Regions from separate parts of the Rhodobacter capsulatus SB 1003 genome, predicted to be linked through region 1. Evidence: riboswitches for the same ligand, from Rfam matches in the RefSeq annotation. Region 1 holds a riboswitch; each other region holds the start of a gene.
The links. Region 1 has a riboswitch for cobalamin ahead of RCAP_RS16505 (hypothetical protein). Riboswitches for the same ligand answer to the same signal wherever they lie in the genome.

Region 1 (7,516 bases):
GGCGCGGCGGCAGGCGGCGACAAAGGCCGCCCGCGCCATCAGCGCCAGCGCATGGCCGCCAAACAGCGTGCCGTAATGGTTCGCTTGATCGGGAAAGATCATCTCGACCAGAACGGTCGGCGGGGCAGGGGGGAGGGGCATGGGAAACCTTTGCAAGATTGGCAAAGGCAGCTTTCCTTGCTTTCGGCATTCCCGTTAAAGTATTGATATAGCGTTATATTGTGAAGCTTGACGCGGCGAATTGCGAAGGTTGCGAAGATGGCAAAGGCATTCATGGGGGTGCGGCTGAAACGGCTGCGCGAGGATCGCGGCATCACGCAGGCAAGCCTTGCCCGCGCGCTGGAAATTTCGCCAAGCTATCTGAACCAGATCGAGAACAACCAGCGGCCCTTGACGGTGCCGGTGCTGCTCAAGCTCAACGCCGCCTTCGGGCTGGATGTGCAGCTGTTTTCGGATGCCGACGAGGCGCGGCTGATTGCCGAATTGCGCGGGGCGCTGGCCGATCAGGGGGCGGGGGCAAGTCTGGCCGAAGTGCGGGAGATCGCGGCGAACATGCCCGCCGTCGCGCGGGCGATCGTGGCGATGCAGGCGCGGCTGCGCGATCTGTCCGACCGCGCCGATGCCTTGGCGGGGCAGATCAGCACGCCCGCAAGCTCCAGCCCCGCCGCCTTCGAGGCGGTGCGGGACTGGTTTTACGAACGCCGCAACCATGTCCCCGATCTTGACACCGCGGCCGAGGCGGTGGGGGCGGATCTGCCCGCCGGGCGGATGGCGCAGCCCCTGGCCGAGCGTCTGGCCACGCGGCACGGCATCCGCATTCTGCATGCCGAGGGCGGTATCCTGCGCCGGTTCGAGCCGGGGGCGGGGCTCTTGCATCTGGGCGCGCATCTGACGCCCGGCCAGCAGGCCTTTCAGATCGCGACGCAGCTGGCGCTTCTGGAACAGGGCGGGCTGATGGCGCGGCTGTGCGCGGCGACGCAGCTGGACCCCGAGGCGCAGGCGCTGTTGCGGGTGGGGCTGGCGAATTATTATGCCGGTGCGCTGATCATGCCTTACCGCGCCTTTCTGGCCGCGGCCGAGGCGCTGTCTTACGACATCGAGCTGCTGGCGCACCGCTTCGGCGTCGGTTTCGAGACCGTCTGCCACCGGCTGTCGACCCTGCAACGGCCCGAGGCGCGCGGCGTGCCGTTCTTTTTCATCCGGGTGGACCGGGCGGGCAATATCTCGAAGCGGCAATCGGCCACCGATTTCCACTTTTCCCGCATCGGCGGGTCGTGTCCCTTGTGGAACATCTACGAGGCGTTTTCCCGCCCGGACGAGATCTTGCGGCAGGTGGCGCAGATGCCCGATGGCCGCAGCTATCTGTGGATCGCCCGACAGCTGCGGCAGGGCGGCGGCGGCTTCGGCGCGGCGGAAAAGCGCTTCGCCGTCGCGCTGGGCTGCGATCTGGCCCATGCCGACCGGCTGGTCTATGCGCGCGGGCTGAACCTGCGCGCGCCCGATCTGGCAACGAAGATCGGCCCGGGCTGCAAGCTCTGCGAGCGCGCCGATTGCCCGCAGCGCGCCTTTCCGACGCTGGGAAAGCCCTTGCGGCTGCGCCCCGAGGAAACCCGCTTCGCCCCCTATTCCGGCTCGGAGTGAGGGGCGAAGCGGTCAGGTCGCGCAAAGCTCGGTGTCGATGCAGCCCGCGGCGCGGAAGGGTTGCAGCTCTGCCATCGGCAGGCCCAGCTCGGCCAGATCGGCGCCGATCCGGTCCAGATCCGCGGCGCCCAGCAGGCGCGGATGCACCGTCGTGCGCAGCGCATGGGCGACGCCGCTTTCCTGCAGAAGCCGCAGGCTTTCCTGCGCCCGCAGCCCCGATCCGGGCACGCCGGTGATGCGCGGATAATCGGCAAAGGGCGCCTTCACGTCAAAGCCCACCCAATCCAGAAGCGGCAGCACACGGGCCAGCCGCTCGGGGTAAGGCCCGGCGCTGTGCAGCCCGGTGCGAAAGCCCATCGAACGGATCTCGGCCAGCGCGGCGGGCAGGGCGGCCTGCAGGGTCGGCTCGCCGCCCGAGATCACCACCCCGTCCAGAAGCCCGCGGCGGCTTTGCAAAAAGTCCCGCACCTCGGCCCAGGGCAGGGTTCCCGCCCGGGCCGGGATCAGGTCGGGGTTGTGGCAATAGCGGCAGGACCAGGGGCAGCCCTGGGTGAAAAGCACCGCCACCAGCTCCCCCGGCCAGTCGCAGGCCGAGTGCCGCACGAGGCCCGAGAGCGCCAGCTCAGCCAAGATGCGCCCGCGCTTCGGAGAAATAGACCCGCTCGGCCGCCTCGCCCTTCTTGCCGGTGTTGAAGGAGGCCATCGGCCGGTGATAGCCCATCACCCGCGTCCAGATCTCGCAGCGGGTGCGTTCGGCATCGTCAAGGGTCATCGCGCTTTCAAGGTCGGTCTGGGTCAGCGGCTTGTTCATCGGGTTCTCCTTTGGGGTCAGCAGGCGCAGGCGCGTTTCTTCGCGATCAGTTCGGCATCGCATTTCGGGCAGAATTCGTGTTCGCCCGCGATGTAGCCGTGTTTCGGGCAGATCGAGAAGGTGGGGGTGACGGTGATATAGGGCAGGCGGAAGTTCGTCAGCGCCCGGCGCACCAGTTTGCGGCAGGCCTCGGCCGAGGAGACCCGGCTGCCCATGTAAAGATGCAGCACGGTGCCGCCGGTGTATTTCGCCTGCAGCGCTTCCTGATGCGCCAGGGCTTCGAACGGGTCATCGGTGAAGCCCACCGGCAGCTGCGAGGAATTGGTGTAATAGGGCTGATCGGCCGTGCCCGCCTGCAGGATGCCGGGGAAGCGCTTGCGGTCTTCGCGGGCAAAGCGATAGGTCGTGCCCTCGGCCGGGGTGGCTTCAAGGTTGTAAAGATGGCCGGTCTCTTCCTGAAAGGCCACCATCTGCGCCCGCAGCCGATCAAGCACCCGCAGCGCCAGCGCCTTGCCCGCCTCGGTGGTGATATCCTCGGCATCGGCGGTGAAATTCCGCACCATCTCGTTCAGCCCGTTCACGCCGAGCGTCGAGAAGTGGTTGCGCAGCGTGCCAAGGTAGCGCTTGGTATAGGGGAAAAGCCCGGCATCGATATGGCGCTGGATCACCTTGCGCTTGATCTCAAGGCTGGTGCGCGCGAGCCGCGCCAGATGATCCAGCGCCACCATCAGCTCGCCCTCGTCGCCGCGGTGCAGATGACCGAGCCGCGCGCAATTGAGCGTGACGACGCCCAGCGATCCGGTCTGTTCCGCCGAGCCGAACAGCCCGTTGCCGCGCTTGAGCAGCTCGGTCAGGTCCAGCTGCAACCGGCAGCACATCGAGCGCACCATATGCGGCTGCAATTCCGAATTCACGAAATTCTGGAAATACGGAAGCCCGTACTTCGCCGTCATCTCGAACAGCGCATCGGCGTTGTCGCTCTCCCACGGAAAATCCGGGGTGATGTTGTAGGTGGGGATCGGAAAGGTGAAAACCCGCCCCTTGGCATCGCCCGCCGTCATCACCTCGATATAGGCGCGGTTGATCAGGTCCATCTCGGCCTGCAGATCGCCATAGGTGAAGCCCACCTCGCGGCCCTGCACCATGGGCACCTGATCGCGCAGATCCTCGGGGCAGGTCCAGTCAAAGGTCAGGTTGGTAAAGGGCGTCTGCGTGCCCCAGCGTGAGGGGACATTCAGGTTGTAGATGAATTCCTGCATCGCCTGACGGACCTGCGCATAGCTCAGCCCGTCCAGCCGCACATAGGGCGCCAGATAGGTGTCAAAGGAGGAAAACGCCTGCGCCCCCGCCCATTCGTTCTGCAACGTGCCCAGAAAGTTGACGATCTGCCCCAGCGCGCTTGACAGATGCGCGGGCGGGGCGGATTCGATCGCGCCGGGCACGCCGTTCAGCCCCTCGTGCAGCAGCGTGCGCAGCGACCAGCCCGCGCAATAGCCCGCGAACATGTCCAGATCGTGGATATGGATGTCGCCCTCGCGATGCGCTTCGCCGACCTCGGGCGGATAGACATGGCTCAGCCAGTAATTCGCCGTCACCTTGCCCGAGATGTTCAGGATCATCCCGCCCAGCGAATAGCCCTGATTGGCATTGGCATTCACCCGCCAGTCGGAGCGTTCCAGATATTCGCTGACCGAGCGTTCAACGTCGATCAGCACCCGGTTGTCCGCGCGCAGGCGGGCGTGCTGGTCGCGGTAGACCGCATAGGCGCGGGCGGTGGCAACATGGGCGGTATCGGCCAGGACCGCCTCGACCATGTTCTGGATCGTCTCGACATCGGGGGGGCTGGCCGGGGCCAGAAGCGCCAGCCGGTCAAGCACCGCTTGCGTCAGGTCCCGGGCCTCGGCCGCGCCGAATTCGCCGCTGGCATCGCCCGCCCGCGCCAGCGCCGCCACGATGCGGCGGGCGTCAAAGGGCACAAGCGCGCCATCGCGGGTGCGCAGGGTGGAAAAACCCGCGGGGGCAGTCAAAGCAGCATCGGCGATCGGCATCGCGGTCCTCGTCCTTGGGCCTTTGCAGGGACGGGAACGCCGTACGGCCCCGGCAACGGGTCCGACAGCGCCCCGCACGGCCCTCCGCCAGCGGTGGTCATCAAGGCTCGGGCAGGTCTCCTGCTTTGCGGGTCACAGCTTGGCTGGCCTTCCCGGGCCGGGGCCCAGTGGCGTGATCAGCCGCGCTCGCCGCTTACAGTTGCGGGGGCAGCGCCGGAATCGCACCGGCTTCCCTCTTGGCTTGCGGGGAACCGCAAGACCCAGAGCGTCACGATATAGCAATCAACCGGCGCTTGGTGTCAACATGTAGTTTTCCCTTTGCTGCCGCTGCGCCTGCCGCCGCCCGCCGCCCAAGGCCCGCCGCAGCCCGTGCAAACAGGCGCCAGGCCGGTGCCGCCTGCGACCGAGTGCCGCGCAGCGGCCCTTTGGGGGCGCAAACCCGCTTTACAGCGCCGCCGGTTGCTTTCATCCTTGTGGCGATGGTGGCGCGGTCTTCGGGGCTGCGCCTGAAAAGGGAATGCGGTGCGCCCGTCCGGGCAAGGCCGCGGCTGCCCCCGCAACTGTGAGCGACGAGCAACGCCGGAAATGCCACTGGGCCCGCGCCCGGGAAGGTCCGGGGGCGCGATGACCCGCAAGCCAGGAGACCTGCCATCGCAGACGTTTCGGGCGGGGTGAACCGGGGGGACGTGAAGCCTGAGGCCCGCGCCTTGGTTCGTGTCGCCGTTTCCCCGCCCCTGTTCAGGGAGGCGCGCATGGCGGTGAAAATGGACGCGATGGAAACTTCTTTGCCCGGCAGGCAACGGCTGTTGCGCCTGGTTCTGATCGGCGCGGCCCGCGCGGCGGACCCGCCGCAGACCGGCGCCCCGATCCGGCACGATCTGGCGGCCCTGCCGGGCGCGCAGATCTGTGCGGGGCGACGGTTGCGGTCGAGGACGGTTGGCTGCACTGGATCGAAGGGCGGGCCGCAGCTTTGCGCCGCGATGGCGCAGATCGCCCCGACCCCCGGCTGGCCGAGGCGCGGCTGCTTTCGGTCGGCTGGACCGACAGGCGCCGCTTTCCCCGCTGGCCTTTGCGGCAGGCGGTCCTGCATCAGCACCCCGCCCGCCTGCGCGACGGGACGGCGTGGCGGCCGGAGGAGGATCTGCTGGCGCTGGCGCAGCGCGTCTTCGACGATCTGGCGCAAGATCATGCGTTGGGCTCTTTCGCGCAATCCGACCTGTTGCGGCGGGTGCCCGATTTCGTCGAAAGGCTGCTGGACAGCGCGGCGGAGCCAGCCCTGCCGGTGCTGGCGCGCGACGATCTGCAGGCGCGGGCCGGGTTCGTCGCGGAAAGCCTGCAGCGGCTTGGCCAGATGCAGGAGGCCGCGGCGATCGGCTTTGCCGAGGTGGCTCTGGCGCAGACCCGTCTGAACAGCCTGCTGCAGCGAGCGGGGCGGCCGTCGCAGCCGCTGCCGCCGCGCGGGCGGGTCTGCATCGTGATGCCGCCGGGGGAAACCGAGATGATCGGCACGATCCTGAAGGCGGATCTGTTGCGCCTTGCGGGGCTGTCGTGCGGGTGATCCTCGAGCTTGAGCTTGGCGACATCCTGGACAGCCTGCGCGGCGAAGCCGGGGCGGTGGTGATCGTGACCGGCTCGAGGATGCGCGCCGAAGCCCCCGGCGGGCGGTCGGCGCGGCTGCTGGAAGACCTGCGTCAGGCCCTGCCGGACCGGCTGATCCTGCAGGGCGGTCTGGGCTCGGGGCCGCTTGCGGATTGTGCGGAACGGCTTGCGCTGCTGCGCCATCGCGCCGGGCTGGCGCCGGTGCAAGGGATCGACTGGGCGGCGATGGGCAGCCTTGCCACGCTGATCGGCGCCGGGCCGCAGGGGGTCATGCCCGGCGTCTTCGCCTGAGCGCCGGGCCCCGCGCGCAAGAACCGTGCCGCCCCGGGGTCGTGGGGCGGCACGGCGCTTTCGGCCCTCCCTTGCTTCACTCTGCCGCGAACTGGTTCATCGTATTGGCATGCCCGCCCGCCTTCAGCGCGCGTTCGCCCGCGACCATCTCCTTGAACGTGTCGCCCAGATCCGAGCCGACCTCGTGCTGGTGCTTCACCGCCGAGACGCCGCCGCGGATTTCCGCGCGCTGCACCGTGGCGACATAGGCCAGCATCTTGTCTTCGCCGAAATAGCCGCGCGAGAGTTCATCCATCGATTTCGCGGTCAGATGGAAGGTGGGCAGGGTGATCAGGTTGTGGAACACCCCCGCCCGCGTCGCGATCTCGGTCTGGAAGGCCTTGAGCCACGCATCGGCTTCGCGGCCGAAGGGCGTGTCGTCATAGTCGGGCTTCATCAGCTCGGGCCCGTTCGGATAAGCGTCTTCGGTGATCGTGCCCTCGGCCAGCCACTGCGCGCGCACCTGCTTGCGCAGGTTCAGCGTCCAGTTGAAGCTGGGCGAGTTGTTGTAGGTCAGCTTCGCATCGGGCACGACCTTGCGGATCTCGGCCACCATCCCGGCGATTTCATCGACATTCGGCGTGTCGGTCTCGATCCACAAAAGATCGGCGCCCCCCAGCGTCAGCGAGGCGATGCAATCTTCCACCACCCGGGCGCGGCCGGTGCCGGGGCGGAACGGGAAAAGCCCGTTCGCCAGCCGCTGCGGCTTGACGAAGGCGCCGTTCTGATAAAGCGCCAGTTCGCCCTCGCGGATCGGGTTTTCGGCGCTGATCGGCGCGGTCGCCAGCCATTTGATGTAGTCCGAGGCCAGATCGCCCGGGCGTTGCGACACCGGCACCTTCTGCGTCAGACCGGCGCCCAGACTGTCGGTGCGGGCGACGATCACCCCGTCTTCCACCCCCAGCTCCTCGAAGGCCAGCCGACAGGCGCGCAGCTTTTCGATGAAATCCTCGCGCGGGACCGTCACCTTGCCGTCCTGATGGCCGCATTGCTTGGCATCCGAGACCTGATTTTCGATCTGCAAACAGCAGGCCCCGGCTTTGATCAGCTCTTTCGCCAGAAGATAGGTCGCATGTTCGTTGCCAAA
Region 2 (7,516 bases), 1.3 Mb from region 1:
GCGAAAGAGCGCCACCCGGTCCGCCAGAGCGGCGGCGAGTTCGACATCATGGGTGGAAAAGACCAGCGTCATGCCCGCGGCGCGCAGCCCGTGCAACAGGGTCAGAAGCTGCTCGGTCCCGGCCAGATCAAGCCCGGCGGTGGGTTCATCGAGCAACAGCACCTCGGGGCGCATCGCCACCGCGCCCGCAATCGCCACGCGCCGCTTCTGCCCGCCCGAGAGCATATGCGTGGGCCGGTCGCGCAGATCGGAAATCGAGAGCGCCGCAAGGGCCTCTTCAACCCGGGCGCGGGCCTCGGCCTCGGAGAGGCCAAGGTTCAAGGGCCCGAAAGAGACATCCTCGAAAACCGTCGCGGCGAAAAGCTGGTCGTCGGCATCCTGCAACACAAGACCGACGCGGCGGCGCCAGTCGGTCAGATCCTTGCGGGAATGGCCGGTGGCGGTGCCCCCCAGCAGCACCCGGCCCGATTGCGGGCGCAACGTGCCGTTCAGATGCAAAAGCAGCGTCGATTTTCCGGCGCCATTCGGGCCAAGGATGGCCAGGCTTTCGCCCTGCGGCACGGCAAGCGAGAGATCATCAAGCGCTTTCACGCCGCCCGGGAAAGCGTAAGTCAGGGCCTCGGCGGCCAGGATCGGGGTCACAGCAACACTCCGGCCGCAAGGATCGCGGCTTGCAAGGTCAGGATCAGGCCAAGCACAAGCGGCGAGGCCGCGGGCCGGGTCGAAAGTACCCGCATCTCGCCCTGCCAGTTGCGCGCCGCAAGCCCGGTTTCAAGACGCCGGGCGCGGTCGAGCGCGCGCGGCAGCAGCGCCGCGATCACCTGTGCGGTCGAGCGCAGCCAGCGCCGCCGGGTGGCATGGCCCAGACGCGCGCGCTGCGCGGTGGTCATCGCCGCCGCTTCCTCGGCCAGAATGAAAACAAAGCGATAGGTCAAAAGTGCAATCTCGATCAGTTCGGCGGGCACGCGCCAGCGGCGCAGACCGGAGAGCAGATCGGCGGCGGGCGTGGTGGTGGCGAGAAACAGAAGGCAGCAGGTCGCGGCGCTGGCCCGCATCACCAGCGCGGCGGCCTTGGCCGGGCCCTGAGGCGCAAGGCCGATGCCGTCGGGTCCGATCTGGATCAGCAGCACCGCGGCCCCGGTGGTCAGAAAGCCCAGCGGCAGCACCGCGACCGCGGCCCAGAAGCGCAAAGGCACCCGAGCGCCCAGAAAGGTGAAGGCCAGGATCGCGACCGTGACCAGAACCGCGCCCGGAAACGGCGGCACGGTCACGGCAAGCGCCAGAAAACCAAGACCGATCAGGCACTTCTCGGCCAGCGGGCGGTTGCGCCAGCGGCCTTGCGCGGCGACCCGATCGATCGAGGCGATACTCATTCCGCGGGGAAGGACCGGGGCGCGGGGGCGTTCTGCTCGCGGGTCTTTGCGGCACCCTGACGGCGGCCGATCACCAGCCCCACGACAAAGGCGCCAAGGGCCGCCTGCAGCGCGAAGAACAGGCTTTCAACCTCGCCGCTCGGCGGCTCCCAGAGCGGATCGGCCCAGGGGGCAAAGCCCGGCACGGTCGCCTCGATCAGCTCGGCCGCCTGCCCGTCGGCACCGCCGAATTCCCCGCCCATCAGAAGCGGCACCACCACCAGCGCCACGGTTCCGGCCAGCAGCCACAATGTCCGTTTGCTGCTCATCAGCGTGCCTCCCCGGCCAGAATGCGCAATTTGTCCTTGTCATCGACCTTGCCCGCCAGCGCATCGACGACGATCACGGTCAGGAAGCCCTCGGCAATCGCCAGCGGGATCTGCGTCAGCGCGAAGACCGAGCCGAATTTCAGCGCCGCGCCGAGGAAGCCCGAAACCGGATCGGGGTAAGCCAGCGCCAGCTGCAGCGAGGTGGTCACATAGGTCGCCAGATCGCCGAGGAAAGCGGCCAGAAACACCGCCACCGCCATCGAGGCCCCGGCCTTGCCCGCCAGTTTATAGACGCCCCAGGCCACCCAGGGCCCGACGATCGCCATCGAGAAGGCATTGGCGCCAAGCGTCGTCAGACCGCCATGCGCCAGCAAAAGCGCCTGAAACAGCAGCACGATCACCCCAAGCACTGCCATGACCGAGGGGCCGAAGACGACCGCGCCCAGCCCGGTGCCGGTCGGATGCGAGCACGAGCCGGTGACGGACGGAATTTTCAGCGCCGAGAGCACGAAGGCAAAGGCCCCCGAGGCGGCAAGGGTCATCCGGGCCTCGGGACGCTCGGCGACGATCTTGCGGATCTTCACCGCGCCCGCGACGACAAAGGGGCCGGCGGCAAGGGACCAGCCAATGGCATGGGTGACGGGCAGATAGCCCTCCATGATATGCATGCGAACAACTCCACATCGAACGCGCCGCTTTCGGATTGACCGGAGACACCCCGCCCCGGGAAGGCTTGCGACGCCAGAGCGATGGCAGGTCTCCTGACTTGCGGTTCGATCAACTCGGGTCACCTTCCCGGCCGTTCTCCCCGGTGGATCGGGGGGGCCAGTGGTCTTCGACCGTCGTCTCGCCGCTCACAGTTGCGGGGGCAGCCACGGATTAGGCCCCTGATGGGTAATCCTCACCGTGTTCCCTATTAATCCCGTCCAGTTGGGAACCATCGCCTGTTGGAGTAGCCGCGCCGCGGGGCGAGGTCAAGGCCGGGAAGCGTCACGCCGCGGGCACATTGCGACGCAGCAGGTAGATGTCCATCACCCAGCCGTGCCGGGCGCGCAGATCGGCGCGGGCCTGCAGGATTTCATCGGTGACCTCGGCCACGGGCCCCCTGATCAGCACCTCTTCGGGCATGGCCACACAGGCGCCCCAGAAGATCGTCAGCCCGTCGGGCGGCAGGCTTTGAAACGAGCATTCACCGTCCAGCATCGCCACCACCGTCTCGGTGCCCGCGGGCCAGCCGTGATCGCGCAATTGCCGCCCCGTCGTGATGACGACCGGCGCGCCGATGTCATTCAACGGAATCGCATGGGCGGCGCAAAGCGCCTGAATCGCGGTGATGCCGGGGATGACTTTCGTCGTGAGCGGCAGGCGGGATTTCAGCCGTTCGGCGATGCGCAAGGTGCTGTCATAAAGCGAGGGATCGCCCCAGACGAGCAGCGCCACCCGCCCCTCAAGCCCCGGAACATGCGCGGTGATTTCCGAAAGCCAGGTCTCGGCGATGGCATCGTGCCAGTCGTCCACCCCCTTGCGATAGGAGGGGTTCGACGCGTCGCGGACGGGCAGCGCGAAGTCGATGACCTTGGTGGCCGGGTTCGTCAGATGCGCGGCACAGATCTGGCGCCGCAGCCCGGCCAGATCGGATTTGTCGGCGCCCTTGAGCGGGATCAGGATCAGATCGGCGGCATTCATCGCATCGACCGCCTGCCCGGTGATGTGGCGCGGATTGCCGGTGCCGATGCCGATCAGGGAAAGCTCGATCATCTCAGGCCTCCGGCGCGTAAAGCGGACCATAAAGAATGAGCGCGGGCTTGTCGGAGCGTTCCGCGGCAAGGCTTGCGGCAAGATCGGTCACGGTCGAGCGGGTGACGCTTTGCCCGGGGTGGCCCACGGCCTCGGCCAGAAGCGCGGGCGTATCGGGGGCCAGCCCATGCGCGATCAGATCGGCGGCCAGTTTCGGAAAGGTGCGCTTGCCCATGAAGACGACGGTCGTCGCCCCCTTGTCGGCCAGCGCCGCCCAGTTCAGCCCCTCGGGCAGATCGCCCGTCACATCGGCGCCGGTGACGAATTGCACCCGCCGCGCGGTCAGACGGCGGGTCAGCGGCAGCCCGGACGCGGCGGCGGCGGCGCAGGCCGAGGGCACGCCGGGGATGATCTCGTAGCCGATGCCCGCGCCGGTCAGCGCGTCCAGTTCTTCCTCAAGCCGGCCGAAAAGCCCGGAATCGCCCGATTTCAGCCGCACCACCCGTTGCCCGGTCAGCGCATGATCGACGAGCAAGCGGCTCACATGATCCTGCTTCGGCGAGGGCCGCCCGGCCCGCTTGCCGACCGCGATGAGTTCGGCCCCCCGGGCGGGCATGGCCCCAGGATCGGCCCCGGCGGAAAGATCGTCGAACAGCACCACATCGGCCTTGGCGAGCCGGTCGGCAGCTTTCAGCGTCAGAAGCTCCGGATCGCCCGGGCCCGAGGAGACGAAAGAAACGAAACCGCTCATTCGCTGCCCTCCGGAAAGCGCGGATGCGTGCCAAGCGGCCGGTAGCGGCGGTCGTAATCGCCCGCGTAAAGACGGCTTTCGTCGAAATCCTCGGTCGCCAGCGACCGGCCGACCAGGATCAGCGCCGTGCGCTCCAGCTCGGCGCCAAGGCTGGTCTGCAGCGTGGCCAGCGTCGCCCGGACGACGCGCTGATCGGGCCAGCTTGCGCGCCAGACGATGGCGACCGGACAATCTTCGCCGTAATGCGGCACCAGTTTTTGCACAACCTCGTCAAGCACATGCACGGAGAGGTGAATGGCCAGAACCGCCCCGGTGCGGGCGAAATTCTCCAGCGTCTCGCCCGCGGGCATGGCCGAGGCCCGCCCCGAGGTGCGGGTCAGAATGACCGATTGCGCCACGCCCGGAAGCGTCAGCTCGGCCCCAAGGGTCGCGGCGGCGGCGGCAAAGGACGGCACACCGGGCGTCACATCATAGGGAATGTTCAGGGCGCGCAGGCGGCGCAGCTGCTCGCCCATCGCCGACCAGATCGACAGATCCCCCGAATGCAGCCGGGCGACATCCTGGCCCGCGGCATGGGCCTCGGCGATCGTGTCGATGATCGCATCAAGGCTCATCGGCGCGGTGTTGACGATCTTCGCGCCGGGCGGGCAATGGGCCAGCAGCGCTTCGGGCACCAGCGATCCGGCGTAAAGGCAGACCGGACAGGACGCGATCAGATCGCGGCCGCGGATCGTGATCAGATCCGCCGCCCCCGGCCCCGCGCCGATGAAATGCACCGTCATTCGTCCTCTCCCTCCGCCACGGCAAGGACCACCCCGCCGATCACCTGTCGGGGCAGCACCAGCCGCGCCCCCTTGCCCGCCGCGACCAAGGCCGCCGCCTCTGCGACCGAGCCGGTGCCTTTCAGCGCCCGGACCCGCTCCGATTGCGCGGGCGTGTCCACCCCCGCGACCATGACGCCGATCACCCGATACTCGGGCAGAGCGGCGGCAAGCTCTTCGGCTTTTTCGCGCGCCGTGGCAAGGGCATCCACCTCTCCCACGGTGGCGACCGCCTGACGCAGCGGTTTTGACCCGGTTCCCGGCCGAAAACCGACACCGGCCACCCTCATCTTTGCCCGCTCCATTGCAGCTGCGGACGGCTGGCCGACCAGCCGCGCATCCGGCCCAAGGGTTCGGCCTGCGCGATGTCGATGCGCAAAAGCTGACCGCCATGCCGGGCGTGGAGTTGCGTCAGCAGCGTTTCCGATTCCAGCGTCACCGCATTCGCCACGATCCGCGTTCCGGGGGCGAGCCACTCCCAAAGCCGGTCATAAAGTGCCTGCGACCCGCCGCCGCCGATGAAGACGGCCTCAGGCAGGGGCAGATCCGCCAGCGCCGCGGGGGCCGTGCCCTGCACCGCCCGCATCCGGGGCGAGAGCCCGTAAGTGTCTATGTTCTTTTGGATATTCTCGATCCGGTCGGCCCGCGGCTCGATCGTGATCGCGCGTCCCCCCGCCAGACACCATTCGACCGAGACCGAGCCCGAGCCGCCGCCGATATCCCACAACAACTCGCCGCGGCGCGGGGCGAGCGCGGCCAAGGTCAGCGCCCGCATCGGCGATTTGGTGATCTGCCCGTCATGGGCAAAGGCGCTTTCGGGCCGCCCGGGCACCTGCGAAAGCCCCGTGCCGGAGGCAAGATCCGCGCCATCCAGCGCCACCGCGACCAAAGCAGAAACATCAGTAAAATCATAGTCTTCCGCGGCAATGCTGCGCAGCATTTCGGCCGGACCGCCCAGCCGCTCGGCCACCGCCATCCGCACCGCGCCAAAGCCGTTTGCGACCAGCCAGCCCGCCAGATCCGCCACGGCGGCGCCGTCGCGCAGCGTCACGACCGCGCGTTGCCCGCGGCCGAGCACCGGCAGCAACCGCCCGAAAGGCGCGGCATGCAGGCCAAGCGCGGCGGTCTCCTCGACCCGCCAGCTCAGCCGCGCGCAGAGCAGCGACACCACCCCGGGCACCGGAAAGGCTTGCCATTCCCCGGGCGCCAAACGCTCTGCCAGCATGGACCCCGCCCCGAACCAGAACGGATCGCCCGAGGCCAGAACCACCGTCGCCCGGCCGCGGCAGTCCAAAACCGGAGCAATCTCAAAGGGAACGGGCCAGGCCCGACCGCGCCCGCCCGCCGCCACAAGGTCAAGATGCCGCGGCCCGCCAAAGATCACCTCGGCTGTTTCCAGCGCCCGACGGCTTGCCAAGGACAGCCCATCAAGGCCATCTTCGCCCAGACCCAGAATGCTCAACCACGGATCAGACATGACGCGCCTCCTTGTGCTTGGCGGCACCACCGAAGCCAGCCGCCTGGCGAAAACCCTTGCAGATCAGGGCTTTGAGGCGGTCTTTTCCTATGCGGGCCGCACCGGTGCCCCCGTCGCCCAGCCCTTGCCCACCCGCATCGGCGGCTTTGGCGGCGTCGCGGGGCTGGTCGATTACCTGACGCGCGAGGGCGTGAGCCATGTGATCGACGCCACCCATCCTTTCGCCGCGCAGATGAGCGCGAACGCGGTCGCCGCCTGCGCGCAAACCGGCGTGGCGCTGTGCGCTTTCGAACGTGCGCCCTGGACCGCGCAAGCGGGGGACCGCTGGACCCATGTGCCCGACCTTGCCGCCGCCGTCGCAGCCCTGCCGCAGGCGCCCGCGCGGGTGTTTCTGGCAATCGGCAAGCAGCACTTGCGCGACTTTTCCGCTGCACCGCAGCATCACTATTTGCTGCGCCTGGTGGACCCGCCCGAGGGGCCGCTGCCCCTGCCCGATGCGCGCGCGGTGATCGCCCGCGGACCCTTTACTGTTCAAGGGGATACGGAATTGCTGCGCAGCGAAACCATCACCCATGTCGTCGCCAAGAACGCCGGTGGCGCGGGGGCCGAGGCGAAATTGATCGCCGCCCGCAGCCTTGGCCTGCCGGTCATTCTGATCGACCGGCCCGCCGTCCCCGCGCGCGACATATGCGCCACGCTCGAGGGGGTGATGGGCTGGCTTGCCGATCACGGCGCGACGCCGCGCGGGGTATAGACCCAGGGCCCCACCCGGCGCGTCGCGGCATTGCCGACCAGAACCACGGTGCGCATGTCGGCCATCTCGGGCGTCGCGTCCCGCAGTTCGACCACGGAAATCGCCTGCTCGGGCGTCGTCACGGCGCGGGCGAACAGGATCAGCCGCCCGGGCTCGCATTCCTCGCGCAGGATCTCCAGCACGCGGGTGAACTGATGCGGGCGCGATTTCGAGCGCGGATTATAGAACGCCATCGCGAAGTCGCCGCGCGCCGCGTGCCGCAGCCGCTTTTCGAGAATTTCGAAAGGTTTGAGAT
Region 3 (7,516 bases), on a different replicon from region 1:
GATCTGCTGCAGGGCGGTCCGCCCCCCGCCGCGCCGGGCCAACCGGCGCGGCTCGACCGGATCACGCTCGATGCCACGGACCCGGCGGGGCGGTTCGGGGTTGTCCCGGTTTCGTCGCTCGAGACAGCTCCGCCTGAAAGCCGGGCGCAATCGTGCGCGCGCCACCCCGAGGCCTTGGTGAGCCCCTGGTGCGCCGCGCCCCTTTCGCGCAGCGTGACCCTGCGCCCGGCGCCCCGCGAACCAGACATTGAAGAGATCTTGCTGCGCGACCATCTCCCCCTCGAGGGGATCACGCTGCCGCCCGATGCCACCGGCACCCCGGCACGGTTCACCTGTTCCGCCACGCGCGATGCGGCACGGCGCAACGACCCGACGCGGATCCGTTTCCGTCTGTGCCGACTGAGCTACCAGCCCCTCGCGGGGCTTGAGGCTGTCGTGGAATTTGACGGCATCGCGGATGCGGAGTTGCATGAAGCGGCGCCGAGGCTGATAGGAGAGTTTGGGCGTGGTTGAATGCCGCCCTCGGGGACCGGGGATGATCCCCGCAAGCGGAACAGATTTTTGGTCGCACTACCTGTACGCACGACCGCGCCACACATGGTCAGGGGTGGCTTTGTGTTCTCCACCCATATTCCTGCATTCATCGCGCCGCAGAGGGTGCCTCTACCTCCGGCTTGCGGGCAAGCAGGATGAAACGCGTGTATACCCTCGTCCTCAGGCGGTTGCGCAGGCCATTGGAGCGGCGTTGAGCCTTTGCGATCGGCTCATGCGGGATCTGCATCAGATCGACGAACCCCGCCGAACGCAGCATCGGCTCAAGCGCCTCAAGCGTCAGCCCGGCGCCAAAGGGCAGACGGCGCATGATCCCGGCGTGCCGATCGCCAAGTGCGCCGTGGTAGGTCGGATCGGGCGACAGCCGCTCCCACAGCGCCAGGAGCCCGGCCGCCCAATACCCGCGCGGATCGGGTTGCGCCCAGTTGCCGTCGTAGATCAGCAACCGCCCGCCCGGGCGCAAAACGCGAAACCAGTCCGCAAAAGCCTCCGCCGGGCGCGTCAGTGTCCAGACGAGGTGACGGCACAGGATCGCATCCTGGCTTTGCGCAGGTTCCATCGTGGCGTGAGCATCGGCGAGACGGAACCGCAACCGCGGTTTGCCCGCGTGCTTGGCCCGTGCGACGGCGAGCATCGGCTCGCAGAAGTCGAGCGCGGTGACCTCGTGGCCAAGATCGTGCAAAAGCCGCGTCACCTCGCCCGTGCCGCAGGCAAGCTCCAGCACCCGTTGCGGCGCGTCGCCAAGCCGGTGCATCGGGACAGCCCAGGCCTCGGCCTCGGCGCCGGGGGCGATCCGGTGGCCGAAAGCCAGGTCGAAGGTCGCGGCGCGCAGCCCCCAATAGGCGCGGATCTCCTCGGACAGATCAAAGTTGCTCATTGCGGATGCGTCGCGAGGATCGCCTCGAAACGGCTGCGCGCCCGCGCGGGCAGATCGGCGGGCAGCACCGGCGCGGGGGCGTCGCCCACCTTGATCAGCATGACCATGCCCATGGCGAAATGCGGGCTGCATCGGATGCCATAGCTTCCGGGAACGGTCAGGGTGACGCTGAAGGTTTCGTTGATCTTCGATTTGAACGGGATGGCGCCTTCGGGGATCATCCCCTCGATCGTGGCGGCGTTGTGACCGGGCTGGGCCGGAAGAAATCGCACCGTATCGCCCGGGGCAATGTGCAGGAAGGCGGGCTCATAGGCCATCGCCCCGCTCTCGGCGCGGTTGTACATCTTCACGTCATGTGTTTCGGCCAGCAGCGGGGCGGCGAACAGAAGCAGCGCAACGGCCGGGATGGCGGCAAGTTTCATCGATCAGTCCTCAAGACAATGGAAACGGAACAGGTTTGTGTTATCGGCGGGATCGGTCAGCACGGTGGCGCCGACCCGGAAGATCCGCGCCAGCCGCTCGGGCGTCAGCACCTGCCGCGGCGGGCCGCAGGCGATCATCCGACCCCCGGCCATCACCCCCAGACGGTCGCAGCCGATCGCCTGATTGAGGTCATGAAGCGCCACGATCACCGTGACCGGCAGGCGGGTCATCAGCCGCAGCAGCGACAATTGGTGGTGGATGTCGAGATGGTTCGTCGGCTCGTCGAGCAAGAGCAGCCGCGGCTCCTGCGCCAGTGCGCGGGCGATATGCACCCTCTGACGTTCGCCCCCCGACAGGGTGGACCAGAGCGCCGCGCCCATCTGCGCCATGCCGACCGCGGTCAGGGCCCGATCGACGATCGCACCATCCCGGGGGCCGAACGGATGCAACGCTGACAGCCAGGGGGTGCGGCCCAGCTCGACCGCATCGCGCACGGTCAGCGCCGCATCGGTCTCGGCCTGCTGCTCGACAAAGGCGAGCTTGCGGGCCACCTCGCGCCGTGACTGCCGGGCCAGCGGCACGTCATCAAGCCGCACCTCGCCCCTCGGATGCGGCAAGAGCCCGGCGATCAGCCGCAGCAGGGTGGACTTGCCGGAGCCGTTCGGACCGACCAGCCCGAAGGTCTCGCCCGGACGGATATCCAGCGTGACGCCCTCGACAATCGGGCGCCCGGCGCTGGCCCAGCCCAGATCCGTCGTGGAAACCTTCATCTGCGCCCCCCGTTGCGGATCAGGATAAGGGCGAAGCCCGGGGCGCCGACGAGCGCGGTCACGACCCCGATGGCGACGACCTGCCCGGGGATCAACATGCGCGAGGTGATGTCGGCCGCGATCAGGAACACCGCGCCCGCCAGCGCCGCCCCCGGCACCAGCGCCCCGTGCCGCGCCCCCACGGCAAAGCGCACCGCATGCGGGATCACCAGACCGACGAAGCCGATCGAGCCGACAAGGCTGACCATCGTCGCGGTCATCAGCGTCGTCGCGCCGATCAGCACCAGCTGCACCCGACGCACCGCAATGCCAAGCGCCGCCGCCGATTGCGCGCCGAATACAAAGGCATCCATCGCCCGGACATGCCAGAGACAGACCAGAAACCCCAAGGCCGCCGCAGGCGCGGCCAGCGCCACATCCGGCCAGCGCACCCCGGAGAGATTGCCAAGAAGCCAGAACATGATCCCCCGCGCCTGTTCGGCATTGGCCGATTTCGCGATGAAGAAACTCGTCAGGGCGTTGAAGAGCTGCGATCCCGCGATCCCGGCCAGCACCAGTTGCGCGGGCCCCCCTCCGGCGGCCCGGGCCAGCGCCGCGACCAGCCCGAAGGCCAGAACCGCGCCGACGAAGGCGCCCCCGGACAGGCCAAGCGCGCCTCCGCCCACGCCAAGGATGGTCACCGCCACCGCCCCGGTCGACGCGCCGGCCGACACGCCCAGCAGGTAGGGATCGGCCAGCGCATTGCGGATCAGCGCTTGCAGCACGACGCCCGAAAGCGCCAGCCCGGCGCCGCAGCCCGCCGCCACCAGCGTGCGGGGCATCCGGTAGTTCCAGATGATCGCCGCATCGATCGGATCGACGGGATGGCCCGCGTTCCAAAGCTCATTGGCCAGAACCGCCGCCACCGTCGAAACCGGCAGCGGCGTTTCGCCGATGACGACCCCCGCAAGGATCGCCATCGTCAGCACGGCAGCCCCAAGCATCCCTCGCCACAGGAGAGACCGGGCACGCCAGCCGGAAGCTGCCGCCGCCATCATTTCAGACCGAATGCCGGCAGGGCTTCAACCAGCGTCTCGAGCGCGGTGACGTTGCGGATCGAGGGATCCATCGCATGGGCATCCAGAATGACGATCCGGTTGTTCTTCACCGCATCCATCTGGCGCGTCACCGGATCGGATTTCAGGAAGGCGAGTTTCTTTTCGTAATCATCCGCCTCGAAGCGGCGCCGGTCCATGCGGGCGATGACGATCACCGAGGGATTCGCCCGCGCGATGGTTTCCCAGCTTACGGTCGGCCATTCCTCGTCGCTCTCCACGACATTCTTCAGCCCCAGTTTCTCCATCATGTAGCCGGGCGGCCCTTTGCGGCCCGCAACATAGGGGTCGACATCCATCTCGGCCGAGGAAAACCAGAACACCGCCGACGCGTCATGCAGATCGAGCGCCCGGGCCTTTTCGATCGCCACGGCCTCGCGCGCCTTCAGATCGGCGACAAGCGCATCGGCCCGGTCCGAAACGTCGAAGATCTGCCCCAACTGGGTCACGCCCGCATGGATCGAGGCCATCTCGAACATCGCGCTGCGGGTGCCGTCGGAGCCGGTGCTGTTGTCCTTTTTCCAGCAATCGGCGGGCAAGACATAGGTGGGGATGCCGACATCGGCGAACTGTTCCCGCGTGGCGACGATGCCTTGCGGCCCCACATGCCATTCGTATTGCACGGCGACCAGTCCCGGCTTTTTCGCCACGACCGATTCAAAGCTCGGGTCATTGTCGGCCAGCCGCGCGACGCGGGCATTCGTCTCGCGGAACTCCGGAAGGACCTCGGTGAACCAGACCGAGGTGCCGGTCACCTTGTCGCCAAGGCCAAGCGCATAGAGGATCTCGGTCGCGGCCTGCCCCACGGTCACGACGCTGTCGGGCGCCTTCTGAAAAGTCAGATCGACACCGCAGTTCTTCAGCTGCAGGGGATAGGTGGTTTCGGCCATGACGGGCGACGCGAAGCCGGTCGCGCAGGCAAGCGCGACAGTCAGGGAACGGACAAACATGAAAAGTCTCCGGATGTCAGGGCAGCCGGGGACAGATCAGGAAAGGTCGGCCATGGCGTGTTCCTGCGGCACCCCTGCGGGCCGCGCACGAACTGGCTGGAGGGTGCGCAAACGCACCCAAGGGCAAAAGTCATTCGACACCTCCCCGGACACCCCGCCCGGGCCGCATTGCGTTTCGACGTGTCGGCAGGTCTCCTGACTGGCGGGTCATCGAGGTTTCGCGGCCTTCCCATGGCATGCGCCACAGTGACTTTGGGTGCGAAACCCCTCGCCGCCTACAGTTGCGGGGGCAGTTCCGGTTCGTCAGACGCTTCTGACAACGGATTCCCTTTCAATTCCTTTCGGAAACCGACGCCGCTGGTTACCCCGAACGTGGCGGAACGGCAAGCGCGAGAAGCGAAAAACCGTTGTTTCTGCTGCAAATTATATCTCGGACAGATCGAACCTCGCGCTTCGGCGGGTCCATCCCCCGAGACGGCGGGCGGGCAGAGCGGCCCCGATGATCGAGCGGTTTCGTGATCAGAGGCCCTGCGCGCGATCCCTGGTGACGACCGTCGGCTTGCGCCCTGCGGGCGTCGCGATCATGGCGCCGCCAAGGATCAGCGGGCCGGCGATCAGGAAGGCCGTGCCGGGGCGTTCGGCGAAGAAAAGCATGCCCGCGACGGCCGCCCAGAGGATCGAGAGATATTCGTACGGGGCCAGCGCCGCGGCTTCGGCATGGCGGAACGACAGCGTCATGAGGATATGCGCGACGCCCCCGGCAAGGCCTGCCCCAAGAAGCAGGGCGAACTCGGCCGGGTGCGGCCACACCCAGCCCGCGGGCACGGTCGCAAGCCCGGCCGCGGCCGAGACCACGGCGAACCAGAAGGCGATCGCCCCCGCCTTTTCCCCCGCCAAGGTCAGCCGGCGCACCTGAAGCAGCGCTCCGGCTGTCAGCATCGCGGTGGCAAGGCCCAGCGTCCCCCCCAAAGCCGCGCCCGGCGGAAGCCCGCCCGAGAAGGCGGGCAGGCAGAAGGCCGCCGCCCCCGCCAGCCCCAGCCCGACGCCGCCCAGCCGCCTTGGACCAAGCCTTTCGCCCAGCATCCCCCACCCGAGCAGCGCCAGCACGACCGGCGCGAGATAGGACAGCAAGGTCGCCTCGGCCAGCGGCAGATAGCGCAGCGTGGCGAAAGAGGTGAACATCGCCGCGGCCCCCATCAGGCAGCGGGCGATGTGGCCGAAGGGGCGGCGCGTGGCAAGCCCCCGGGGGAAGTCGCCCGTCCACCACAGAAAGAGCACCAGAGGCAGCAGCGCCACCGCCGAGCGGAAGAACACCACCTGGCCCAGCGGAACGGCGTCACCCAGCGCCTTGATGCAGGCGGTCATCGCGGCGAAGGCGAGGGTGGAGCCGATGCGCAGCGCGATGCCGAGCGGCTCGCCGCTCAGCCGCGGCCGAGGGGTCGTCAGACTGCCCATGCGGATCGGTCCCTTTCGCTTTCAGGCGCGGAAACGGATATGCGGCGGCCCGGCCGTTGTCGAGGTGGCGATCTCTGCCTCCACCCGGAACACGGCGCGCAGCAGCTCGGCGGTCAACACGGCCTCGGGCGTGCCGCAGGCCACGACACGGCCCGCCTCCAGCACGACGATCCGGTCGCAGAACATCGCGGCGAGGTTCATGTCATGCAGCGCGATGATGCTTGTCAGATCAAGCTCGCGCACCATGCGCAGGATCGCGATCTGATGATGGATGTCGAGATGGTTGGTCGGCTCGTCAAGAAACAGGATGCGCGGCGCCTGGGCCAATGCCCGGGCGATGTGGACCCGCTGCTTCTCGCCGCCCGAGAGGGTCTGCCAGGGCTGCGCGCGGCGCCCCTCCATGTCGACGCGGGCCAGCGCCGAGGTGACCGCCGCCTCGTCCTCCGCCGACCAGCCCGAGAGGGCGGAGCGGTGCGGCGTCCGCCCCAGCCGCACCACGTCGCGGACCGAGACATTGCTGTCGGTCGCGGCGCTTTGCCGGACGAAGGCCAGCTGCCGCGCCAGCGCCCGGCGCGGGAGGCGCGCGATATCCTGCCCCTCGATCTCGACGAAACCGGCCTGCGGGCGCTTCAACCCGGCAAGCAGCCGCAGCAGCGAGGACTTGCCCGAGCCGTTCGGCCCGATCAGGCCCAGCGTCTCGCCCCGCGCCACATCAAGCGAGACATCCGCGACGATGGTCCGCTTGCGGATGCCCCAGGTCAGATTGCGGGCGGCGATGGTCATGATTGCGGCCGGGAACGATAGAGGATGATGGCGAAGAAGGGCACGCCGACCAGGGCGGTGACGACGCCGATGGGAATGGTCTGCTGCGCGACGATCACGCGCGCGGCGATGTCGGCCAGCACGAGGAAGATTGCCCCCGCAGCCGCGCAGGCCGGGATCAGCCGCAGATGCATCGGCCCGACGATGAAGCGTGCCGCATGGGGCACGACAAGCCCGACGAAGCCGATGGCGCCAACCATGCTGACGATGGTCGCGGTCATCATCGCCGTCACGCCGAACAGGATCAGGCGGATGCGCGCCACCGGCACGCCAAGCGCCGCGGCATCCTCGTCGCCGAAGGTGAAGGCGTCAAGCGAACGTGCCATCAACAGGCAGATCGCAAGGCCCGTCATCACGACGAGGATCAGAAGCTGGAAATCCGGCCAGCGCACGCCGCCGAAGCTGCCCAGCAACCAGAACATCACGTCGCGCGCCTGCTGGGCATTGCCCGAGGTGGTGACGATATAGGAGGTCAGCGCGTTGAAAAGCTGCGAGGCGGCGACCCCCGCGAGGATCGTGTGGTTCGGCCCGCTGGTCGCGCCGTTCGACAAAAGCGCCACCAGCGCGAAGGCA
Region 4 (7,516 bases), 1.3 Mb from region 1:
GTTATCCCAGCTGCGCCCGTCGATCGTCCATTGATAGGGCAGCATCGACCCCGTCAGCATCACCATCGGCTGCGCCGTGGCAGGCCGGGGGGCGAGCGGCGTGACGGCGCGCAGCGCCATCTCCTGCGCCATGTCCCCCGAGACTGCCGGATGCGGCTCGTCAGAGACATCCGCGAGTTTCGGCACCGCGGCCCCTTTCGGCGCCAGGATCAGCCCGGTACGCTCGCGCGTGCCTTCACGCAGCGCAAGGATCGGCACGGCAGTGCCGTCTTCGACCAAGTCGATCTCGATGTCGAGCCGCTGGCCGGGCGAGATCGCAAACCGCCTGCCGGGCAGCGGCACCACCGGGTTGCCATCGACCGCGACAAGCCGTGCCGCAGCCGCGCCGGTGTCGATCCAGAAGGCCGTCATCGACGCCCCGTCGATCACCCGCAGCCGCAACCGGCCGCCGTTTTCGACCCTCACCACCTCGGGATCGGCGAGCGTCCGGTCGTTCGCCAGATAGGCGTCGAATTCGTAATCGTTCAGATCCATCGAGAGGCCGCCCTCCATCGCGGCGTGCATCTCGGCCATGCCGGGAAGCGACATCATGTCCGCCATGCCGTCCATGCCCTGCATGGGCGTGGCGGAATGGTCCATGGCGCCGTGATCCATCGCCGTGCCGCCACTGACCGTCTCGAGCACTTCCTGCGGGGTCGCAAAGGCGAAATCATGCAAGAGCATCACCACCTCCTGCCGGTCCTCGGCCAGCTCTTCGGGGCGGCGCACGATCAGGGGCGCGGCCAGAAGACCGATTTCCTGATCGGGGATGTGGCTGTGCATCCAGAACGTGCCCGGGCGGGCCTCGAAATCGAAGCTGCGGGTCTGGCCCGGTTTCAGCATCGGGTTGGTGTTCGGCACGCCATCCTGGGCATTGGGCGGGATCTGGCCGTGCCAATGCACGATGGTCTCGATGTCGAGGGCATTCGTCAGATCGGTGCGGAAGCGCTGGCCCGGATCAAGGCGCAGGCCGGACCGGCCCTGCGCATCCAAAAGGCCCATCACCGTGGCGGCGCGGCCATTCACCTCGATCACCCGCGTCGTGGCGGTGAGCGAAAAGCTGTCGGCCGCCGCCCGGGCGCGGGCAGGCACAAGGGGGAGCGCGGCAAAGGCCGCAGAAGCGGCCAGAAAGCCGCGGCGGGAAAGCTGAGTCATGATGATCTCCGGTTCAAGAATGGGAACGTGGCGAAGATCAGAGGCGGGGCGGCGGCCCCTCCGGTTCGGGGGAAAGCAGCGCCAGCCGCAACGGAACCGCAGGCGGAACAAGGCGCGAGATGCGCTCTGCCCTTGCGGCGGGCTGCATCGGTTCGGGCGTCAGCGAGGCGCCCAGACAATGCTGCAGGCAGCCTTCCGGCGCGAAGGTGGTGGTCTTGGGCGACGGTTTCGCATCGGGGACCATCGCATGATGGCCCGCGCCCCTGCCCTGCGCGCAATCGGCGCCGGGATGCGGACAGGCCTCCGGCGCGGCGACCACGGGCGCAACCGCGCCAAGCGCCGCCAGAAAGACGACGATCAGGCTGAGGCGAAGCAGGGCGCACAGAATCCGCATGGGAGGAGCATGGCACGGGGCGGGGCCGTTGTCAGGTGACGATTTCAGGAGCGATGCGTTGCGGCAATCCCGGTTCCCTTCAGCCATGACGCCGCGGCATCACGGTCAGCCCCGGATCTCGCGCTGGTGCTGACCGGGGCGAATGCGGGCAAGGCTTCCCGCCGCCGTTGCGCTTGCCTCCGCTGGGTCCCCGAAGCTGGCCCCGGACCGAAACGTCGCAGGGGTGGTCCAGCCCTTACCGATCCTGCCGAATTGTGCCTAGCTTCGCCCCAGCCTGCACTGAAAGGGATGCACAGCAATGCAACTGCACCGTGGCCGCCTGATCGATCATATTCAGCTTGTGGTGCGCGACCTGCCCACAAGCGAGAGCTTTTACACGGCGGTGATGTCCGTCCTGGGGATCCCGGTTCTGAGCACGGAGAACGGCTATTTCATCGCCGACGAGCTTGTCGTGTCTTCGGCCGACAGCCCGGCCGCTTCGGGCGCGTTGACGGGGCGGCACCATCTGGCCTTTCAGGCGCAGGATCGCGAAACCGTTGACGCGTTCTACCGCGCCGCCCTGGCGCATGGCGGGCGCGACAATGGCGCCCCCGGCCTCCGGGCCTATCATCCGGGATATTATGCCGCCTTCGTGCTGGACCCGGATGGCAACAACATCGAGGCGGTCTATCAGGGCGCGGCGCAGCGCAGCGCCCCCTCGGTCACCATCGCCTTCTAGGCCAGGTTGGTCAGGCATCCGAGAGCGGCGCGGAACCGGGCTGCGGCCCTGCCCGCTTCCGGCTCAGCGCGCCCGGTCGAGCATGCCGAACAGGTCGCGCGGGTCATCGGGGTCGGCCAGCATGTCGAGCGGCGCGAAGAAATCCGTGCCCCGGATGCGCTCATGCACGAAACGCAGCGCCGAGAAATCCTCGATCGCGAAGCCGACGGAATCGAAGAGCGTGATCTGGCGCGCATCGCGCCGCCCCGGCACCTCTCCGCGCATCACCTGCCACAGCTCGATCACCGGATGGTCGGGGTCCAGCTGCTGGATCTCGCCCTCGATCCGGGTTTGCGGCGGATATTCGACAAAGATATCCGCGCGCTTCAGGATGTCGGGATGCAGTTCCGTCTTGCCCGGACAATCGCCGCCGATCGCGTTGAGATGCACCCCGGCCCCCACCATGTTGTCGGTCAGGATCGTCGCGAATTGCTTGTCGGCGGTGCAGGTGGTGAGGATCTGCGCGCCTTCGACGGCCGTCTGGGTCGAGGCGCAGGCGGTCACCTCGAACCCCTGCGCGCGCAGGTTGCGCAGGGCCTTTTCGGTTGCCCGCGGGTCGATGTCGTAGAGCCGCAGTCGGTTGATGCCGCACAGCGCCCGGAACGCCAACGCCTGAAACTCGCATTGCGCGCCGTTGCCGATCAGCGCCATCACCTGCGCCCCCTCGGGCGCAAGATACCGCCCCACCAGCGCCGAGGTGGCAGCAGTGCGCAGCGCCGTCAGCAGCGTCATTTCGGTCAAAAGCAGCGGATAACCCGTGCTGACCGAAGAAAGCACGCCAAAGGCGGTGACCGTCTGATAGCCCGCGCGCATGTTGCCCGGATGGCCGTTCACATATTTGAACCCGTAGCTTTCCGCATCGGCGGTCGGCATCAGTTCGATCACGCCATCGCGCGAATGGCTAGCCACGCGGGGGGTCTTGTCGAATTCGGGCCAGCGGCGGAAATCGGCCTCGATATGGCCCGCCAGATCGGCGATGAACCGTTCGACGCCGATCGCATGCACAAGACGCATCATGTTCTCGACCGAGACGAAGGGCACGAAGGCCCGCTGCGAGGGTTGTGGGCGCAGCATCATGCGAAGCTCCGGGTCTGACGGTCCAGCACGCGGCGGCCGAACAGGCTGGCGGCCAGGTCGCAGATCAGCGAAGCGGTGCGGCCGCGCTCGTCCAGAAACGGGTTCAGCTCGACCAGATCGAGCGAGGTGACAACCCCGGCATCGCACAGATATTCCATGATCAGATGCGCCTCGCGGAAGGTGGCGCCGCCCGGCACGGTGGTGCCCACCGCGGGGGCGATGCCCGGGTCAAGGAAATCGACATCGAAGCTGACATGCAGCAGCCCGTTCGCCGCCTTGACCCGGTCGATGAAGGCCCGCAGCGGCGCGACGACGCCGGTCTCGTCGATGGCGCGCATGTCATGCACCTCGATCCCGTGCTCGAGAATGCGGCGATGCTCGGCCGGATCGACCGAACGAATGCCCATCATGCACAGCCGCGACGGGTCGATCGCATGGGCCAGCGGCGGATAGGCGGCGAAATCGCCAAGGCCGCAGGCATAGGCGACGGGCGTGCCATGCAGATTGCCGCTTTCGGTGGTATCAAGCGAATGCAGATCGGGATGCGCGTCAAGCCAGAGCACGAAGAGCGGACGGCCCAGCCGCGCGGCATGGGCGGCAACCCCCGCCATCGTGCCCGCCGACATGGAATGATCGCCGCCCAGAAACACCGGCAGATCGCTTTGCGCCGCGGCCGCCTCGGCGCGCGCGGCCAGAAGCGCGATCCAGGCGCGGGTCTCGGCCAGATGATGCACCGCGGGATTGGCATGGGCCACCGCCGCCTGCGGACCGATCGACAGATCGCCCTGATCCTCGATCCGCCATCCCAGCGCCGTCAGGCTGGCGATCAACCCCGCCGTGCGCAGGCTGGCCGGTCCCATCACGCAACCCGGCTGGTGGGTGCCGCTCTGGATCGGCGCCCCGAGAATGATACTGCTTCGCGTCATCTTTTGCTCCTGTAGAGGCGAAAGGCTCGCAAACCTCGTTGCAGGTTTCGCTGGCCATTCTGATCACCTTGGTATTTTATCTGCTCATCCTGACCAGCCATATGGACAATATGACCAGATGACCGACCTCAGCGCCACCGACCGGCGGATCATCGCCGCGCTGCGCCGGAATGCGCGGATGAGCATCACCGAACTGGCCCATGCCGCGCAGGTCTCGCGCACCACGGCCAAGCTGCGGCTCGATACCCTGCTGGCCGAGGGCCGGATCCGGCGCTTCACCATCGAGACCGATGTGGATGTCGAGGGCGAAGTGCGCGCGATCACACTGGTGGAATTGCAGGGCAAGCTCTCGCGGCAGGTGATCCGGACCCTGACCGGCCTGCCCGAGGTCAGCACCGTGCATGCCACCAACGGCGCCTGGGATCTGGTGGTGGAAATCCGCACCGGCTCGCTGGTCGATTTCGACCGGGTGCTGCGCGCGATCCGCGAAATTCCGGGGGTGATCAACAGCCAAAGCTGCCTGCTGCTCGCCCATGTGGCGGCCTGACCCGCGGCACCGGCCGGGCCCGCGGGGCGGCCGCCGCGGGGGAAGACGGCCCCGATCCCGGCAGGCCGGTCGCAATGCGCCTTGACGGCGGGGATCTTCGCGGGCACCTTCGCGGCAGATGGTTCCCGGCCAAGCCACGCGCGGCCGGGTGAAAAGGGAATACGGTGTGGTGTAGGCATCAGCCGCCAAATCCGTAACTGCCCCCGCAACTGTAAGCGGCGAGCACCCCCCGGCAACCACTGGCCCCGACCGCGGGGCCGGGAAGGTGGGGAAGCCACGACCCGCAAGTCAGGAGACCTGCCATCAGCGTCATCAACCGCCGGGCGGGGTGTCCCGGAAGGAGCATGCGATGGATCAGCGCAAGCGGCGGCCTTTGGCCGGGCCGCAGCATGTCGGGGCGCCGCCGGTGCCGCCCCCGGCTCCGGGCCGCGGGGCCGGGCCGGGGCGGGCTTGCGCGACGGCCCGGCCCTCGCCGCCCCGACACGGCCCCCCTCCCCTTTGCGAAAGGACGAAGCCGTGACCATGGTCGATCTCTCCGGGGTGTTCTGGGGGCCAAAGGGGCAGCCGGACCTTCTGTCGGATATTTCCTTTGCCGTGCCCGAGGGGCAGAGTCTCGCGATCTGCGGCGCGAAGGGGGCGGGGAAAACCGCGCTGTTGCGGCTGATCTGCCGCCAGATCGCGCCCAATCGCGGCACGGTGCGGCTGCTGGGGCGCGATCTGTGGCTGATGAGCGCGCCCGAGGCCGCCCGCGTGCTGGCCGCGGTGCTGCAGGAACAGCCGGGCGAATTCGGCCTGACGGTCCGGCAGATCGTCGCGCTGGGGCGGTTGCCGCATCGGCGCGGCTGGGGCGCGGGGCTGGCCACGCCCGACGGCGCCGATGCGACGCTTGTTCAGGCGGCGCTCGACCGGCTTGAGCTGACGGCGCTGGCGAGCCGCCCCTTTGCCACGCTGTCGGGGGGCGAACGGCAGCGCGTGATGATCGCGCGCGCGCTGGCGCAGGAACCCCGGGTGATCGTGCTTGACGAGCCGACGCCCCCTCTCGACATCCGTTCCCGGCTGGACCTGCTGGCCCTGCTCAAGGGGCTCGGGCTGACGGTGATCACGGCGCTGCACGACCTGACGCTTGCCGCCGATTTTGCCGACCGGGTGCTGGTGCTGCACGAGGGGCGGCTTCTGGCCGATGGCCCGCCCGACACCGCCCTGACCGAGACGGTTCTGGCCCGCGCCTTCCGGGTGCAGGCCCGGATCGACCGCAGCGGCGCCCGCCCCTGCTTTGCCTGCCATCTGTGAGCCTTCCGAAAGGCCCCCCCGGATGCGTGCCGCCTGTGCCTGACGGCCCCGGCCGGTTCCGCCTCAGGCCGCCCGGCTCTGCGCCGCCTCGTCCTCGACCCGGAACACGCCGCTGAGCTCCTTGAGGCTGCGCGCCTCGTTCAAAAGCCCCTGCGTCGCGGCCGAATTTTCCTCGAACATCGCGGCATTGTGCTGGGTGACCTGATCGAGCTGGTTCACCGCCGCGGTGACCTCGCTGATCCCCGCCGATTGCTCGGTCGCGGCATTGGCGATGCTGACCAGAAGCCCGTCCAGTTCGGTGACAAGGGTTTCGATCTGTTCCAGCGCCGTATCCGAGCGCGAGGCCAGCTCCACCCCCGAGGCCACCTGCCGCGACGAGGTATCGATCAAGGTCGCGATTTCCCGCGCCGCTTCCGAAGACCGCTGCGCCAGCGCCCGCACCTCCGAGGCGACGACGGCAAAGCCGCGCCCGCTCTCCCCCGCCCGCGCGGCCTCGACGCCCGCATTCAGCGCAAGCAGGTTGGTCTGGAAGGCGATGTCGTCGATGACGCTGGTGATGCGCGAGATCTGTTCCGAGCTGCGGGCAATGTCGTCCATCGCCTGCGCGGTCTGACGCACCACATCGCGCCCCGTTGCCGTGGTGGTCCGGGTCCGGCTGACCGCCTGCGCCGCGGTCCGCGCCCCGGCGACCGAATTTTCCACCGACGAGGCCATCTCGTTCATCGCCGCCGCGGTTTCCTCGAGCGAGGCCGCCTGCATCTCGGTGCGCCGTCCAAGCTCGCTTGACGCCGAGCTGAGATGGCGCGTTTCCAGTTCCACCACATCGGTCGCCCGCACGATCGAGGCGATCAGCCCCGACATCTTCGCCAGCGCGGCGTTGAAATCATGCCGCAGGTTTTCATAGGACTCGGGGAAGGACTGGGTGATCCGCCCGGTCAGATCGCCCGCAGACATCGCGCGCAGGCCCGCGGCAAGCGTGCCGACCACATGGTTTTGCTCGGCCATCTGCGCTTCACGCGCGGCCTCTTCGCGGCGGCGCTGCTCTTCGCGTTCGGTCAGGCGCCGCGCCTCCTCCTGAAGACGCTCGCGTTCCAGCTCGGCCTCGCGCAGGCGCATGGCTTCCTCGCGCTCGCGCGCTTCGGATTGCGCCCTGGCCAGCGCGGCTTCCTGCGCCTTGCGCTGCTCTTCCATCTGCGCCTTTTCATGCAGCGAGATCCGGAACACCTCGATCGCCTTGGCCATGTCGCCCACTTCGCTGCGCAGATCGGTGCAGGGCACCGCACTTTCGGCATCGCCCGCGGTCATCCGCTCCATCCGGCCATGCACCTGCG

Region 2: linked by a shared signal. The riboswitch ahead of RCAP_RS10120 (energy-coupling factor ABC transporter permease) and the one ahead of RCAP_RS16505 (hypothetical protein) in region 1 are both predicted to bind cobalamin.
Region 3: linked by a shared signal. The riboswitch ahead of RCAP_RS17710 (ABC transporter substrate-binding protein) and the one ahead of RCAP_RS16505 (hypothetical protein) in region 1 are both predicted to bind cobalamin.
Region 4: linked by a shared signal. The riboswitch ahead of RCAP_RS10480 (ABC transporter ATP-binding protein) and the one ahead of RCAP_RS16505 (hypothetical protein) in region 1 are both predicted to bind cobalamin.

Annotation. Positions count from the first base shown of each region.
Region 1 is NC_014034.1:3,530,936-3,538,451, reverse strand. Features, by position in the region: gene RCAP_RS16530 (acyl-CoA thioesterase) at 1-141, opposite strand, end outside; gene RCAP_RS16525 (short-chain fatty acyl-CoA regulator family protein) at 259-1,641, shown strand; gene RCAP_RS16520 (anaerobic ribonucleoside-triphosphate reductase activating protein) at 1,654-2,271, opposite strand; gene nrdD (anaerobic ribonucleoside-triphosphate reductase) at 2,264-2,452, opposite strand; gene RCAP_RS16510 (ribonucleoside triphosphate reductase) at 2,470-4,500, opposite strand; cobalamin riboswitch at 4,594-4,779, opposite strand; cobalamin riboswitch at 4,964-5,167, shown strand; gene RCAP_RS16505 (hypothetical protein) at 5,471-6,058, shown strand; gene RCAP_RS16500 (hypothetical protein) at 6,049-6,390, shown strand; gene RCAP_RS16495 (isocitrate lyase) at 6,467-7,516, opposite strand, start outside.
Region 2 is NC_014034.1:2,194,700-2,202,215, forward strand. Features, by position in the region: gene RCAP_RS10105 (energy-coupling factor ABC transporter ATP-binding protein) at 1-642, opposite strand, end outside; gene cbiQ (cobalt ECF transporter T component CbiQ) at 639-1,373, opposite strand; gene RCAP_RS10115 (energy-coupling factor ABC transporter substrate-binding protein) at 1,370-1,681, opposite strand; gene RCAP_RS10120 (energy-coupling factor ABC transporter permease) at 1,681-2,349, opposite strand; cobalamin riboswitch at 2,416-2,637, opposite strand; gene cobF (precorrin-6A synthase (deacetylating)) at 2,672-3,439, opposite strand; gene cobA (uroporphyrinogen-III C-methyltransferase) at 3,441-4,169, opposite strand; gene cobM (precorrin-4 C(11)-methyltransferase) at 4,166-4,951, opposite strand; gene RCAP_RS10140 (cobalamin biosynthesis protein) at 4,948-5,280, opposite strand; gene RCAP_RS10145 (bifunctional cobalt-precorrin-7 (C(5))-methyltransferase/cobalt-precorrin-6B (C(15))-methyltransferase) at 5,277-6,467, opposite strand; gene RCAP_RS10150 (cobalt-precorrin-6A reductase) at 6,466-7,221, shown strand; gene cobJ (precorrin-3B C(17)-methyltransferase) at 7,194-7,516, opposite strand, start outside.
Region 3 is NC_014035.1:27,201-34,716, forward strand. Features, by position in the region: gene RCAP_RS17685 (hypothetical protein) at 1-513, shown strand, start outside; gene RCAP_RS17690 (class I SAM-dependent methyltransferase) at 641-1,429, opposite strand; gene RCAP_RS17695 (pseudoazurin) at 1,426-1,851, opposite strand; gene RCAP_RS17700 (ABC transporter ATP-binding protein) at 1,855-2,622, opposite strand; gene RCAP_RS17705 (FecCD family ABC transporter permease) at 2,619-3,659, opposite strand; gene RCAP_RS17710 (ABC transporter substrate-binding protein) at 3,656-4,666, opposite strand; cobalamin riboswitch at 4,835-5,034, opposite strand; gene RCAP_RS17715 (DMT family transporter) at 5,186-6,121, opposite strand; gene RCAP_RS17720 (ABC transporter ATP-binding protein) at 6,143-6,904, opposite strand; gene RCAP_RS17725 (FecCD family ABC transporter permease) at 6,901-7,516, opposite strand, start outside.
Region 4 is NC_014034.1:2,269,443-2,276,958, forward strand. Features, by position in the region: gene RCAP_RS10450 (multicopper oxidase family protein) at 1-1,194, opposite strand, end outside; gene RCAP_RS10455 (hypothetical protein) at 1,232-1,588, opposite strand; gene RCAP_RS10460 (VOC family protein) at 1,887-2,306, shown strand; gene RCAP_RS10465 (ornithine cyclodeaminase) at 2,370-3,419, opposite strand; gene rocF (arginase) at 3,419-4,348, opposite strand; gene RCAP_RS10475 (Lrp/AsnC family transcriptional regulator) at 4,467-4,895, shown strand; cobalamin riboswitch at 4,998-5,214, shown strand; gene RCAP_RS10480 (ABC transporter ATP-binding protein) at 5,418-6,185, shown strand; gene RCAP_RS10485 (methyl-accepting chemotaxis protein) at 6,249-7,516, opposite strand, start outside.